DNA from 4 places in the Streptomyces sp. NPDC002868 genome. Region 3 is predicted to be linked to each of the others. Evidence: riboswitches for the same ligand, from Rfam matches in the RefSeq annotation. Region 3 holds a riboswitch; each other region holds the start of a gene.
What was found. A riboswitch is a leader RNA that binds a small molecule or an ion and turns the genes downstream of it on or off. The one in region 3 is predicted to bind cyclic di-AMP.
Positions count from the first base shown of each region.

Region 1: another riboswitch for cyclic di-AMP. It lies ahead of ACZ3H8_RS09330 (C40 family peptidase); the one in region 3 lies ahead of ACZ3H8_RS29100 (transglycosylase family protein).
Region 2: another riboswitch for cyclic di-AMP. It lies ahead of ACZ3H8_RS04430 (M23 family metallopeptidase); the one in region 3 lies ahead of ACZ3H8_RS29100 (transglycosylase family protein).
Region 4: another riboswitch for cyclic di-AMP. It lies ahead of ACZ3H8_RS14020 (M23 family metallopeptidase); the one in region 3 lies ahead of ACZ3H8_RS29100 (transglycosylase family protein).

Region 1 covers NZ_JBVHDR010000002.1:746,667-749,879, forward strand. The annotation lists gene pcrA (DNA helicase PcrA) at 1-1,318, opposite strand, end outside; cyclic di-AMP (ydaO/yuaA leader) riboswitch at 1,604-1,765, shown strand; gene ACZ3H8_RS09330 (C40 family peptidase) at 1,768-2,952, shown strand; gene ACZ3H8_RS09335 (hypothetical protein) at 3,025-3,213, opposite strand, start outside.
Region 2 covers NZ_JBVHDR010000001.1:956,394-959,606, reverse strand. The annotation lists gene ACZ3H8_RS04435 (SGNH/GDSL hydrolase family protein) at 1-467, opposite strand, end outside; gene ACZ3H8_RS04430 (M23 family metallopeptidase) at 628-1,590, opposite strand; cyclic di-AMP (ydaO/yuaA leader) riboswitch at 1,593-1,747, opposite strand; gene ACZ3H8_RS04425 (alpha-galactosidase) at 2,269-3,213, opposite strand, start outside.
Region 3 covers NZ_JBVHDR010000011.1:119,757-122,969, forward strand. The annotation lists gene eno (phosphopyruvate hydratase) at 1-989, opposite strand, end outside; gene ACZ3H8_RS29100 (transglycosylase family protein) at 1,275-1,958, opposite strand; cyclic di-AMP (ydaO/yuaA leader) riboswitch at 1,962-2,133, opposite strand; gene ACZ3H8_RS29105 (transglycosylase family protein) at 2,421-3,213, opposite strand, start outside.
Region 4 covers NZ_JBVHDR010000004.1:17,743-20,955, reverse strand. The annotation lists gene ACZ3H8_RS14025 (PP2C family protein-serine/threonine phosphatase) at 1-1,140, shown strand, start outside; cyclic di-AMP (ydaO/yuaA leader) riboswitch at 1,439-1,594, shown strand; gene ACZ3H8_RS14020 (M23 family metallopeptidase) at 1,606-2,670, shown strand; gene ACZ3H8_RS14015 (aldo/keto reductase) at 2,893-3,213, shown strand, end outside.

The DNA.
Region 1 (3,213 bases), on a different contig from region 3:
AGACACGGGACTGGGCGTTCGTACGGTAGAAGACGGCGACGTCGCCGGCCTTCGCGTCGCCGGCGTCCGTCAGCCGGTCGATCTCGTCGGCGACGAACTGCGCCTCGTCGTGCTCGGTGTCGGCGACATAGCCGGTGATCTGCGCGCCGGCGCCGGCGTTGGTCCACAGGTTCTTCGGGCGGCGGCTTTCGTTGCGCTCGATGACGGCGTTGGCGGCGGAGAGGATCGTCTGCGTGGAGCGGTAGTTCTGCTCGAGCAGGATCGTCGTCGCGTCCGGGTAGTCCTCCTCGAACTGGAGGATGTTGCGGATGGTCGCGCCACGGAAGGCGTAGATCGACTGGTCGGCGTCGCCGACGACGCAGAGCTCGGCCGGGTCGTCGTCCGGGCCAGAGGGACCCACCAGCTCGCGTACGAGCGTGTACTGAGCGTGGTTGGTGTCCTGGTACTCGTCCACCAGGACATGGCGGAACCGGCGCTGATAGTGCTCGGCGACGTCCGGGAACGCCTGCAGCAGATGCACCGTCGTCATGATGATGTCGTCGAAGTCCAGGGCATTGGCCTCGCGCAGCCTCGCCTGGTACATCCGGTACGCCTCTGCGAGCGTCTTCTCGAAACCTCCCCCAGAGCCTTCGGCCTGGGAGGTACCCCCAACAGTCTGGTCGGCGAAGGTCTCCTCGTCGATCAGCTCGTTCTTCAGGTTCGAGATCTTCGCGCTGAAGGACTTCGGCGGGAACTTCTTGGGATCGAGTTCCAGATCACGGCAGACCAGGGCCATGAGGCGCTTGGAGTCGGCGGCGTCGTAGATCGAGAACGAAGAGGTGAAGCCGAGCCTCTTGGACTCCCGGCGCAGGATGCGGACGCAGGCGCTGTGGAAGGTGGAAACCCACATGGCGTTGGCGCGCGGGCCGACGAGGTGCTCGACGCGCTCCTTCATCTCGCCGGCGGCCTTGTTGGTGAACGTGATCGCCAGTATCTGGCCGGGGTGGACGCTGCGGCTGCCCAGCAGATACGCGATCCGGTGGGTCAGCACCCGGGTCTTGCCGGACCCGGCCCCGGCGACGATCAGCAGCGGCGAGCCGGTGTGCACGACGGCGGCACGCTGCTGTTCGTTCAGCCCTTCGAGCAGGGCGGCGGGGTCCACGACCGTGCGCGGGGCGCCGTCACGGTGGTACGGGTCCCGGGCCGGGGGGACGTCGTAGGCGCCCTGGAAGAGATCGTCAGGGATCTCCTCCGGGGCCGAGTCCTCGGGTGGCGGCGGGTGGTGCTCCGCGCTGGGCTGGAGGTCCGCCAGGAAGCTGTCGTCAAAGAGGCTGCTCATCGCTCTACGAGTCTAGGCCGCCGCACTGACAGCTCGCCGCCGCATTGGGTTACGACGGACGATGCACAGGACGTTTCGACGGGCGATTCGACGGGCGATCGACGCCGCGACTCTCCGTCATCGGCCTATACCATCGGGTCATCATTTGGGGGCGCCGGTTCGCCGATCGCCAAGGTCACGAAAATGTATCGGACATTTCGAACATCAACCTTCACAGCAGCCACACGAGTTGGCTAGCGTGCTCCCCCAAGGCGGCCCGTACCCCCATGGCGATCCACGCCAATCGGGCGGCCTGCGCCGAATTCGGGCTTTCCGCAAGGGAGTTCGGAACCGGGGACCCACCATGCACAACCGGGGTGAATCGGACCGCCTCACTCGGTCCGTAGGGCGATCTTCCGTTCCGCCCGAACCCGACAGCTAACCCGGTAGGCGGTCCACGGAAGAAGGAGATGCCGGCCTTGGCGTCGCATCGCAAAACGCGAAGTCGAACCGTAAAGACCTCCCCTGCCGTCGGGTTCACGACGGCAGCCCTCGCCTCCGTCACCCTGTTGTCGACGCAGAGCGCCAATGCCGCACCCGCCGAGCCGAAGCCCTCCGTCGAAGAGGTGCAGAAGAAGGTCGACGACCTGTACCGGCAGGCCGGCACAGCGACCCAGAAGTACAACAAGGCCAAGGAAGCGACCGAGGAGAAGCGCCGCGAGGTCGACGAGCTCCTCGACGACGCCGCCAAGCGCACGGACAAGCTGAACGAGTCCCGCCGGGAGCTCGGCACCTATGCGGCCGCGCAGTACCGCACGGGCGCGGTCACTCCGACCGCCGCGCTGCTCTTCGCGGACAGCCCGCAGGCGTACTTCGACCAGACGCAGCTGATGGACCGGATGACCGACCGTCAGCGCAGTGTGATCGACGACTACGAGACTCAGCGGGCCGCGGCCGCCGAGCAGCGCGCGGAGGCGACGAAAAGCCTCGAGTCGCTCACCCGCTCCCAGCAGGCCCTGCGCACCAGCAAGCAGGACGTCCAGGCGAAGCTCGCCGAGGCGCGCACGCTGCTGTCGAAGCTGACGGCCGAGGAGAAGGCGCGGCTCGCGGCGATCGAGCGCGAGAAGGAAGAAGAGGCCCGCCGCAGGGCCGAGGCCAAGGCCAAGGAGGAGGCGGAGGCCCGCGCGGAGGCCGAGCGCCTGCGCCAGGAGCAGGAACAGGAGCAGAACCAGGGCGGCAGCACGGGCACGGGCACGGGCACCGGGTCGGACACCGGCTCCGGTTCCACGGGCGGCGCCACGTACGCGGCGAAGGCCGAGAAGGTCCTCTCTTTCGCTCGCTCCCAGATTGGCAAGCCGTACGTCTGGGGCGCGTCGGGCCCGAGCTCGTACGACTGCTCGGGACTGACCCAGGCCGCCTGGAAGGCCGCGGGCGTGGACCTGCCGCGCACCACCTGGGACCAGGTGAAGGTGGGTGTGCGGGTCGAGACGAAGGATCTGCTCCCGGGTGACCTGGTCTTCTTCTACGACGACATCAGCCACGTCGGCATCTACATCGGCGACGGAAAGATGATCCACGCGCCCAAGCCGGGTACGAACGTCCGCGAGGAGTCGATCTACTACATGCCGATCTACGGCAGCGTGCGCCCGGCCTGAGACCGGTCAACGCACGAACGCCCGGGGCCGACACAGGCGCCCGGGCGTTCTCATGTCCGGCGCACGCCCGGCTCACGTCCAGAGCGTCGCGATGAAGATGTTCGCGACCGTCAGCCCGCCCACCGCGCCGAACAGCGCCTTGTCCACCTTCTCCTCGTCCCGCTTGACGTACACCAGGCCCAGGATCACAACCAGCACCGCCAGCTTGATGCCGACCTTCAGGTTGTTCACCGGCTGGTCGTCCGCCTGGTTCAGACCCAC
Region 2 (3,213 bases), on a different contig from region 3:
GCGATGGCCCTTACATGCGCGGTGTACGTGGCGATCTTGCCGCGCAGATGGCGCAGCACCGGCACCCCGCGGGTGTCGAATCCGGTGGTCACCATGACCGTGCCGACCGCGCTCGTGAGGTCGGCGACGGCGCGCTCGAAGCGCTCGGCCACGTCGTCGGGGTCGGTGCCAGGCCGGATGATGTCGTTGCCGCCGGCGCAGAACGTCACCAGATCCGGGGCGAGTTCCTTCGCCCTCGGTACCTGCTCCTCGACGATCTGGTCAAGGAGACGCCCGCGTACGGCGAGGTTGGCGTACCTGAAGGTGTGCTCCGGCGTCCGGTCGTCGAGCAGGACCGCGAACCGGTCCGCCCAGCCGACGTACATCCCGTTCGGACCCGGGTCTCCGACGCCCTCGGTGAAGCTGTCACCGATAGCCGCGTACGACCCGAATGCACCCTTTTTCCCTGTTCTCGAATCGTCTGCCACGAGACCACATCTTTCCCTTACGGATGTGACCTACGCGACCGTAAGGAAGGGTTGACGAGGGGTGATCTTTGCCACCGGTCAAGTTTCGTCCAACCCGGAATACGCCGACTCCCCCACGCCGCCGGACGGGGGGAGTCGACAACGGTGTGCCGTCTGCGCCTCAGATGGAGACGCCGTACTGGCGCAGGTACGCCAGCGGGTCGACATCCGAGCCGTAGCTCGGGCCGGTGCGGATCTCGAAGTGCAGGTGCGGGCCGCTGGAGTTGCCGGTGGAGCCGGAGAGGCCGATCTGCTGCCCACCGCTCACGCTCTGGCCGGCGGAGACGGCGAGCGAGGAGAGGTGGGCGTACTGCGAGTAGTTGCCGTCGCTGTGCTGGATGACGACCTCGTTGCCGTACGCGCCGCCCCAGCCGGCGGAGACGACGGTGCCCGCGCCGACGGCCTTGACAGTGGTGCCGGAGGAGGCCGCGAAGTCGACACCGGTGTGGTAGCCGCTGGACCACATGGCGCCGGTCATGCGGTAGGAGGTGGTGACGGTCGCGCCGTCGACGGGGGCGGTGAAGCCGGAGCTGCCGGCCTGCGAGGCGCTCGCGGAGTCGCCGGAGGAGGACTGTGCGGAGGAGTCCGAGACGGAGTCGGAGGCGGCCTTGGACTTCGACGCAGCCTTCGACTCAGCCTTGGACTCGGCCCTGGACTTGGACCGGTCCTGGCTCTCCTGGCGCGGCTGCGCCTTCTCCGGAGCCTTCGCCTTCGACTTCGCGCCGAGGGTCAGCTTGAGGCCCGGGTGGATCAGCGACGGGTTGTCGCCGACCTGCTCACGGTTGTCCTCGTACAGCTTCTTCCAGCCGCCGCGTACATCGTGCTCCTTGGCGATCTTGGCCAGGTAGTCACCGGAGACGACGGAGTACGTGGTGGGGACGGTGGCCGGCTTGGCTGCCACCGGGGCCGCGGCGGCGGTCACTGCCGTAGCGGGCGCCACGGCGGGAGCGGTCTTGCCCGCCGCGTGGGCGCCGGTGGCACCCATCAGCGGAAGCGCGATGGCGGCGCCACCCGTGCCGGCGGCGACGAAGCCGCGCGTGATCGGGCTGGTCTTGGGACGGCGGTGCTTACCCTTTGCGGGCATGGCGCATTCCTCTCCGGCGCCTACGAGGTGAGCTGTCGGGTTCGGGCTGGAGATGCCCGGCCGCGCAATGCGCGACTAAACCCCGAGCCATCCGGAACTCCGGAATGGCGAACTACCTGGGTCCCCCGCTCCTGCCACGCGTGGGTGGATTTTTCGAATTCCGGTCGGCGGCAGGATTAGGCGGTCCGTCCGGATTGACGGGAACGTAAGCGAGAGGGACGGGCGGGTACAAGCCATCACTTTCCCGGGCCAATGATCCGTGCGATATCGCCCCAGAATTCCGGTTACCCTCCGTAAAATGTGGATCTCGACCGGATCTCAACTGTCCCTCCGGCAACGGAGTTCGGCTCCGCCGTACCACCACGCACCGTCACGGATATGATCCTGCTCACGGGCCGGACCCCATCTCCCCTGTAGATGGGGCACGTTATGCCGAACCGGCCAATTCGGACAGAAGTGTCATTTAATGACTATCGACCGATCGGTCGCACTTACCTCCCAATTCCTGCCAACGTCGCAGGAATTCCACCGGGTCCCGCCGCCTTCCTCGACGACCATTTCCCATCCTTGACCGCAAAATAGGACAAAGTGCCGCAGGTGCCGGGGGTGGTCGCAGCGGGGTACCGAGGCCGGCCGAGTCCGGGTCAGAGTCGGAGCCGGGTCAGCGGCGGAGCCGGGTCAGCGGCGGCGCAGCCGGATCACGGTGGCGTCCATGTCGCCCTTGAGCCCGGTGTGCAATCCGTGGTGCACGAGTACGGCCCCCCGGTGTACGGCGCCGGTGTCCAGGCACTCGTAGGCGGCTGCCGGGTCGAGGCAGCGCAGCCTGAGCCTGGGCGGCTGCTCGCCGTAGTGCTGCGCCTGCAGCCAGGCGAGGACAACGCTCTCGTCGCCGCGTACGTACTGCACGGCGCTCAGCCCGCCCTCCGGCGCCCGCAGCCGGTGCAGCTCGCCGTGCTGCACCAGCGGCCTGATCTTCTTGTACAGGTCCACCCAGCCGCGTGCCTCTGCGAGCTCCTCGTCGGTCCACTCGGTGAGGTCGCCGCCGACCCCGAGAACACCGGCCATCGCGCTGACGAAGCGGAAGCGGAGCGTGCTGAACCGGCAGTTGAGCTGGACATTGGGGCTGTCGGTGACCCAGGCCGCCATGACCCGCGCCGGGTGCAGCTGGGTGAAGCCCTGCTGGATGGCGAGCCGGTCCAGCGGATCAGTGTTGTCGGAGGTCCACACCTGGTCGGTACGGGAGAGGATGCCGAGGTCGATCCGGCCGCCGCCGCCCGAGCAGGACTCGAAGGCGACGGACGGATGCGCGGCCCGCAACCGGTCGAGGAGTGCGTACAGCGCGTGCACATGCTCGACCCACAGCTTCTGCGGGTACTCCTCGCCGGGCCATCCGGCGTCCGTGAAGCAGCGGTTGAAGTCCCACTTCACATAGTCGATGGGTGCACTGCTGAGCAGCGTGTCCAACTGCTCCCAGAGATAGTCCTGTACGTCCTTGCGCGCGAGGTTCAGCACGAGCTGGTTGCGGAATTCGGTTCTGGCGCGGCCCGGGTGGTGCTGCACCCAGTCGGGGTGCGCGCGGTAGAGGTCGCTGTCGGCGTTGACCATCTCCGGCTCGACCCAGAT
Region 3 (3,213 bases):
TTCGCGGCACCGTCCTCGATGCCGCGGGCGAGGCGCTCCGGGTTGGTGACGAAGAGGTCGTCGCCGACGATCTGGACCTTGCTGCCCAGCTTGTCGGTGAGGACCTTCCAGCCGGCCCAGTCGTCCTCGAACAGCGGGTCCTCGATGGAGACGAGCGGGTACGCCGCGACGAGCTCCGCGTAGTACTCCGTCATCTCGGCGGCCGAGCGGGACTTGCCCTCGAACTCGTACGAGCCGTCCTTGTAGAACTCGGACGCGGCGACGTCGAGCGCGAGCGCGATGTCCTTGCCGGGGGCGTAGCCGGCTTCCTTGATGGCCTCGAGGATCAGGTCCAGCGCGGCGCGGTTGGAGTCGAGGTTCGGCGCGAAGCCGCCCTCGTCGCCCAGGCCGGTGGACAGACCCTTCTGCTTCAGGACCTTCTTGAGGGTGTGGTAGACCTCGGCGCCCCAGCGCAGGGCCTCGGAGAAGGACTCCGCGCCGATCGGGGCGATCATGAACTCCTGAATGTCCACGTTGGAGTCGGCATGCGAGCCGCCGTTCAGGATGTTCATCATCGGAACGGGCAGCAGGTGCGCGTTCGGGCCGCCCAGGTAGCGGAAGAGCGGCAGATCGGAGGCCTCGGAGGCGGCGTGCGCCACGGCGAGGGAGACGCCGAGGATCGCGTTGGCGCCGAGCGAGGACTTGTCCGGGGTGGCGTCCAGGTCGAACATCGCCTGGTCGATCAGGCGCTGCTCGGTGGCGTCGTACCCGACGAGCTCCGGGCCGATCTGCTCGATGACGGCGAGGACGGCCTTCTCGACGCCCTTGCCCTGGTAGCGGTTCTGGTCACCGTCGCGGAGCTCAAGAGCCTCGAACGCACCGGTGGAGGCGCCGGACGGAACAGCAGCACGACCCGTGCTGCCGTCGTCGAGGCCAACCTCGACCTCGACCGTGGGGTTGCCTCGGGAGTCCAGGATTTCCCGGGCTACGACGACGTCGATGGACGGCACGAGCATCTCCTTCTGGGATGTGACGCTAAATGTGACTCAAGCAGTGGGACACAAGCAGTGCAGGGCAGTGCAGGGTCTCCGTGGCCTTGCGGCAAGAGCCTAACCGGCTCCGGGGCATCGGTCGGCCGGTGCCCGCCCGCTGGGACGGAAAAGGGCATGAACAGGCAGTGACAAGGCAGAACCCCGGCCCGGCGCGTACGGGGGATAGCGCGCCGGACCGGGGTGCTCTGGGGCCCGGGGGGTCAGCTCGGGCGGAGCCGGGGCAGCCGGCTCGGGCGGAGCGGGTCAGCTCAGGTGGAGCTGCTGGCCCGGGTAGATGACGTCCGCGTCGTCGATGATGTCCTTGTTCAGGTCGAACAGCTTCTGCCAGCCGCCCCTGACCTTCTCGGTCTCGGCGATCTTGCCGAGGGTGTCGCCGGCCTTGACCTTGTACTCGCCGTCGCCCTTCTTGAAGCCCTTGGCCTTCGCGGCGGGCTTCGCGGGCTTTGCCGGAGCGGCGGGGCGCTCGGAGCGGGTGGTGGGAACCTCGGCACGCTTCGGCTGCGCCGGCTGCGTGGTGCCGGCGTCGGCGGAGCCGCCGTCGTTCGCGGCGTTGGACAGGTTGACGCCGCAGTTCGGCCACGCGCCCTTGCCCTGGCCGGCCAGGACCTTCTCGGCGACCGCTATCTGCTGGGACTTGGAGGCCTGGTCGGCGCTCGCGGCGTACTGCGTGCCGCCGTACGCGGCCCAGGTGGAGGCCGAGAACTGCAGGCCGCCGTAGTAGCCGTTGCCGGTGTTGATGGACCAGTTGCCGCCGGACTCGCACTGGGCGACCTGGTCCCACTCGGAGGTGGTCGCGGCGGACGCCGAGGTGGCGCCGAGGAGCGGGGCGGCGACGGCCGCACCGGTGACGCCGGCGATGGCGGCGAAACGCGTAGTCCGATTGAAAACGGTCGGGCGACGGTGCTTGCCCTTGCTGGAAAACAGCATGGAACATCTCCTCACCGACGCCTACGAGGTGAGCTGTCGGGTTCGGGCCGACGAGTTGCCCGGCCGCGCGTCCTGCGCGCGGCTTCACCCCAAGCCGGTTGGAGCCGTCGATCTCAACGGCCGGGGCCGGCACTTACCTTGGGTCCCCCGCTCCTGCCTTCGGCGCTCTGCGCGACGACTACTCCCCCCGACCGTCGGCAGGATTCGGCGTGACGGTCAGCGGTGCCCGCGGTGGCGAGCGATCAGACCGTAAACACACCTCTCCCCGATGTTCAAAGGTGAACATCGGGGAGAAATCGCCCATCTCGCCGCCCCAGTCACTCCCGTTTCCGCAGGTGAAGGGCGGAATGAGTGGTTCCGCCGGGCAAGTCACAGCAGTTGGGACAAAGAGACCCTTGTCTCACTTGCGCAGACTCGGACATATGCCCGCGAAACTGACCCTGAACTGGCGGCGAATTACCCCTACTTCACGCCCAGATCAAGGCTCTGGCCAGGAAGGATGAGATCGGGGTCGGCGCCGACGGTCTGCTGGTTCGCCTCGTAGAGCGCGGTCCAGCCGCCGGAGAGCTTCTGCTTGTCGGCGATGGCCCACAGACTGTCGCCCGGCCGGACGGTGTACTCACCGGGCGCGGCGTCCGCATTGCCCGTCTCGCCTTCCTCATCCGGGTTGCCCGCATTGTCGCGTGCCGAACCGTCACCTCGCGAGGCATGACGACCCACTTCGCGCTCATTGTCCGCATTGCCCGGCTCGGTCTGCTCCGGGGCGGCCTCGCCACGGTGCTTGCCGCTGCCACTGTCGGCGCCCAGCGCCGCGTCCGCGGCCGCCGACTCGGCGGGCTCGGCCGACTCGGCCGGGTCCGCGGTCGGCTCGGCAGACGCCGCCGTGGTGGGCTCGGCGGAGGGGGTCGTGGGTATGAGCGACTCGACCGGGGTGCTCTGCTCGGACGACGGCACGATGCCCGGGTCGACGCCGGTGGCGGCGCCGTCGTTCTTCAGGCCGGCGAGTGCCGCGCAGCCGGGCCACGCCGCGGGGCCCTGTGCGTCGAGGACCTTCTCGGCGACCGCTATCTGCTGCGAGCGGCTGGCGAGGTCGGCGCGGGGCGCGTAGTCCGTACCGCCGAAGTCCTGCCAGGCCTCCTGCGAGAACTGCAGCCCGCCGTAGTGCCCGTTGCCGAGGTCGGCACTCCACATGCCGCCGCTCTCGCACTCCGCGACGCGGTCCCACATGGAGGCGTCGGCGGCGGAGGCCGAACCG
Region 4 (3,213 bases), on a different contig from region 3:
GGCTACAGCGCTCCTCGTATCGTCCGTGTGCTGCCCACGCTGATGATCGTCGGCGGTCTTGTCTTCGACTACTTCACCCCGCCCAGATTCACGGCCGTGCCGTTCTTCGCGGCCGCCCCGCTGATCGCCGCGCCCTTTTCCTCCTGGATCGCCACTCTGCTGACCGGCATCGCGGCGACCCTGTCCGTGCTCGGTCTGCGCTACTACAACGAGACCGTGTCCGAGGTCACGTCGTTCACCGAGCTGTTCACCGTTCTCACCGTCGCCGGGCTCGCCCTGCTCATCAACCGCCTCGTACGGCTCAGCCGTGAGCGCCTCGCCTCCGCCCGGGTGATCGCCGAGGCCGCCCAGCGCGCCGTGCTGCCCGCCCCCGCCGCCCGGATCGCCGGGCTGCACATCGCCGCGCGGTACGAGGCGGCGCAGGCCGACGCCTTCATCGGCGGCGACCTCTTCGCCGTACAGGACACGCCCTTCGGGGTGCGGCTGGTGGTCGGAGACGTACGGGGCAAGGGGCTGGAGGCGGTCGAAACGGTGGCCGTGATCCTCGGGGCGTTCCGGGAGGCTGCCGAGCAGGAGAGTTCGCTCGAAGGGGTCGCCGCGCGTCTTGAGCGGGCACTGGCGCGCGAGGGCACGCGGCACGACGAACTGGATGCCGTCGAGGGGTTCACCACGGCCGTGCTCGCCCAGATCCCGCGCGGCGAGGGCGTGGTGCGGGTGGTGAACCGGGGCCACCCGGAACCGCTGGTGCTGTACGCCGACGGGGACGTGGACATCCTGGAGCCGACCCAGGCCGCGCTGCCGCTGGGAATGGGCGAACTGGGGGCGTGGCCGGACCGGTCGGATGCGCATCCGCTGCCCCCCGGGGCCACGCTGCTCCTCTACACGGACGGTCTCTCCGAGGCGCGCGACGCGGGCGGCGTCTTCTACGACCCCGGCGAGCGGCTCGCGGGGCGGCTCTTTCCCGGGCCCGAGGAGCTGCTGGACGCGCTCGTCGACGACGTACGACGGCATACGCGCGGCGGGGCCACGGACGACATGGCGCTGCTGGCGGTCAGCCGCCCCACCGAGGGGCAGCCGGACCGCCGCAGGACCGTGCCGGTCGTCAGAGCCCTTGCAGGCTTGGAGCGCCGGAGCAAGTGAAGGCCCGTCGCGCGGCCATGGGCCCGACGCAGGACGCGGCCACGGGCCCGACGCGCCCGACGCAGGACCCGGCACCGTGCGTAGTCGAAGCGCACCCCTCCGCATAACATTTGAAGCACTGTCAGATGAGGTACCGGCCCGCGGGTAGATCAAGTCGCCCGACTCCGGCCGCTTGTGTCCTGGTTAGTCCCCGTCAAAGTCGTTAATGATCAGTCGGAACAGCTTGGAATACGACCCCGGAGTCTATTAACGTTCGATAACGCAGCGCGGTCGTCCCAGTCGTCGCCAGAGACGGCACCGTGCGCACGCGCCGAATCCCGCAAGGGAACCGGGGAACCACCAATTGGGGTGAATCGGGCACCTTTTGCCGCTTTTTCCGCGGTCGAGGCGCCCGTAGGAGACCTTCCTGCTCCGAACCCGTCAGCTAACCCGGTAGGCGAGAAGGAAGGAAAGGAGCACGCCTCCGTGGCGTCCAACAAGCCTGCCCCCGAAGCACCCTTCGGAACCCTGGAAACTGACTTCTTCGGCGACGAACCGGCGGAGCGGGCATGGGAGGAATGGAACCCCACCGAGGACTCCGTCCGTCCGGTGCGCGGCCGGCACCGTGTCATGAAGCAGCGCGGCGGGCTCGCCCGCAGCTCCACGGTGCTGGGCGTCGGCGTGATCGCTGCGGTAGGCGCGGGCGGCATGGCAACCGCGCAGGCCAAGCCGCCGGTCTCCATATCGCTCCCCGACTCGATCGCGGACAACCTGCCCGACGCCAAGTCCCTGCCGGGTGTGGGCTCCCTGATGTCCGACGACGCGTCGGACGCCGACGCGGGGAACGTGAACGCGGCCCCGCTCACGGCGATGAGCCTCGCCACGGACTCCGGCACCGAGGCCGGAACGGACAGCGCGGCCGGCGCCGGTGAGGCGCTGCGCGCCCGCATTCTCCAGCAGGCCGAGCAGCAGCAGGCGGAGGCGGACGCCGAGGCGAAGGCGGCCGCGGAGAAGCTCGCGGCCGAGAAGGCCGCGGCGGAGGCCGCGAAGCAGCAGACCGCGGCGGAGGCCAAGGCCGAGGCCGAGAAGCTCGCGGCCGAGAAGGCCGCGGCGGCCAAGGCGGAGGCCGAGCGGCTGGCCCAGCTCGCGAAGAGCTACGCCCTGCCCACCTCCTCGTACACGATCACCTCCACGTTCGGCGAGTCCGGCTCCATGTGGTCCTCGGGCTACCACACCGGCCTGGACTTCGCGGCCCCGACGGGCACGCCGATCAAGGCGGTGCACAGCGGCACCGTCAAGTCGGCGGGCTGGTCCGGGTCTTACGGCTACCGCACGGTGCTGGAGCTCGAAGACGGCACGGAGGTCTGGTACGCCCACCAGTCCTCGATCTCGGTCAGCGCCGGCCAGAAGGTGACGACGGGCGAGACGATCGGCCGCGTCGGCGCGACGGGCAATGTGACGGGCCCGCACCTGCACCTGGAGGTCCACACGCCTGGCGGGTCGGGGCTCGACCCGATGGCGTGGCTGCGCGGCAAGGGCCTCAGCGTCTGATCGTGCGCCACAGTCCCCGGCAGCTCTGGCGCACACCCCCCGACGCCAGGGCTGCCGGTACAGCGCGTAGACCCGTACAGCGCGTAGACGGTACAGCGCGTAGACGGTACAGCGCGTAGACGGTACAGCGCGTAGACGGTACAGCGCGTAGACGGTACAGCGCGTAGACGGTACAGCGCGTAGATCGGAATAGCGCGCGCCACCACGGGCGTTGATCAACCCATGACTTCTCTCCGGACCCTCGGCTCGTCCGACATCGCCGTCTCCCCGCTCGCCCTCGGCGGCAATGTCTTCGGCTGGACCGCCGACCAGGCACAGTCCTTCGCCGTGCTCGACGCGTACGCCGCCGTCGGTGGCAACTTCGTCGACACTGCCGACACGTACTCCTCCTGGGCGCCGGGCCACGAGGGCGGCGAGTCCGAGACCGTCATCGGCAACTGGCTCACCGCGCGCGGCAACCGTTCCGACGTCGTCGTCGCGACCAAGGTCGGCGCGCACCCCCAGTACCGGGGGCTCTCCGCCACGACTATCAGGGCCGCGGCC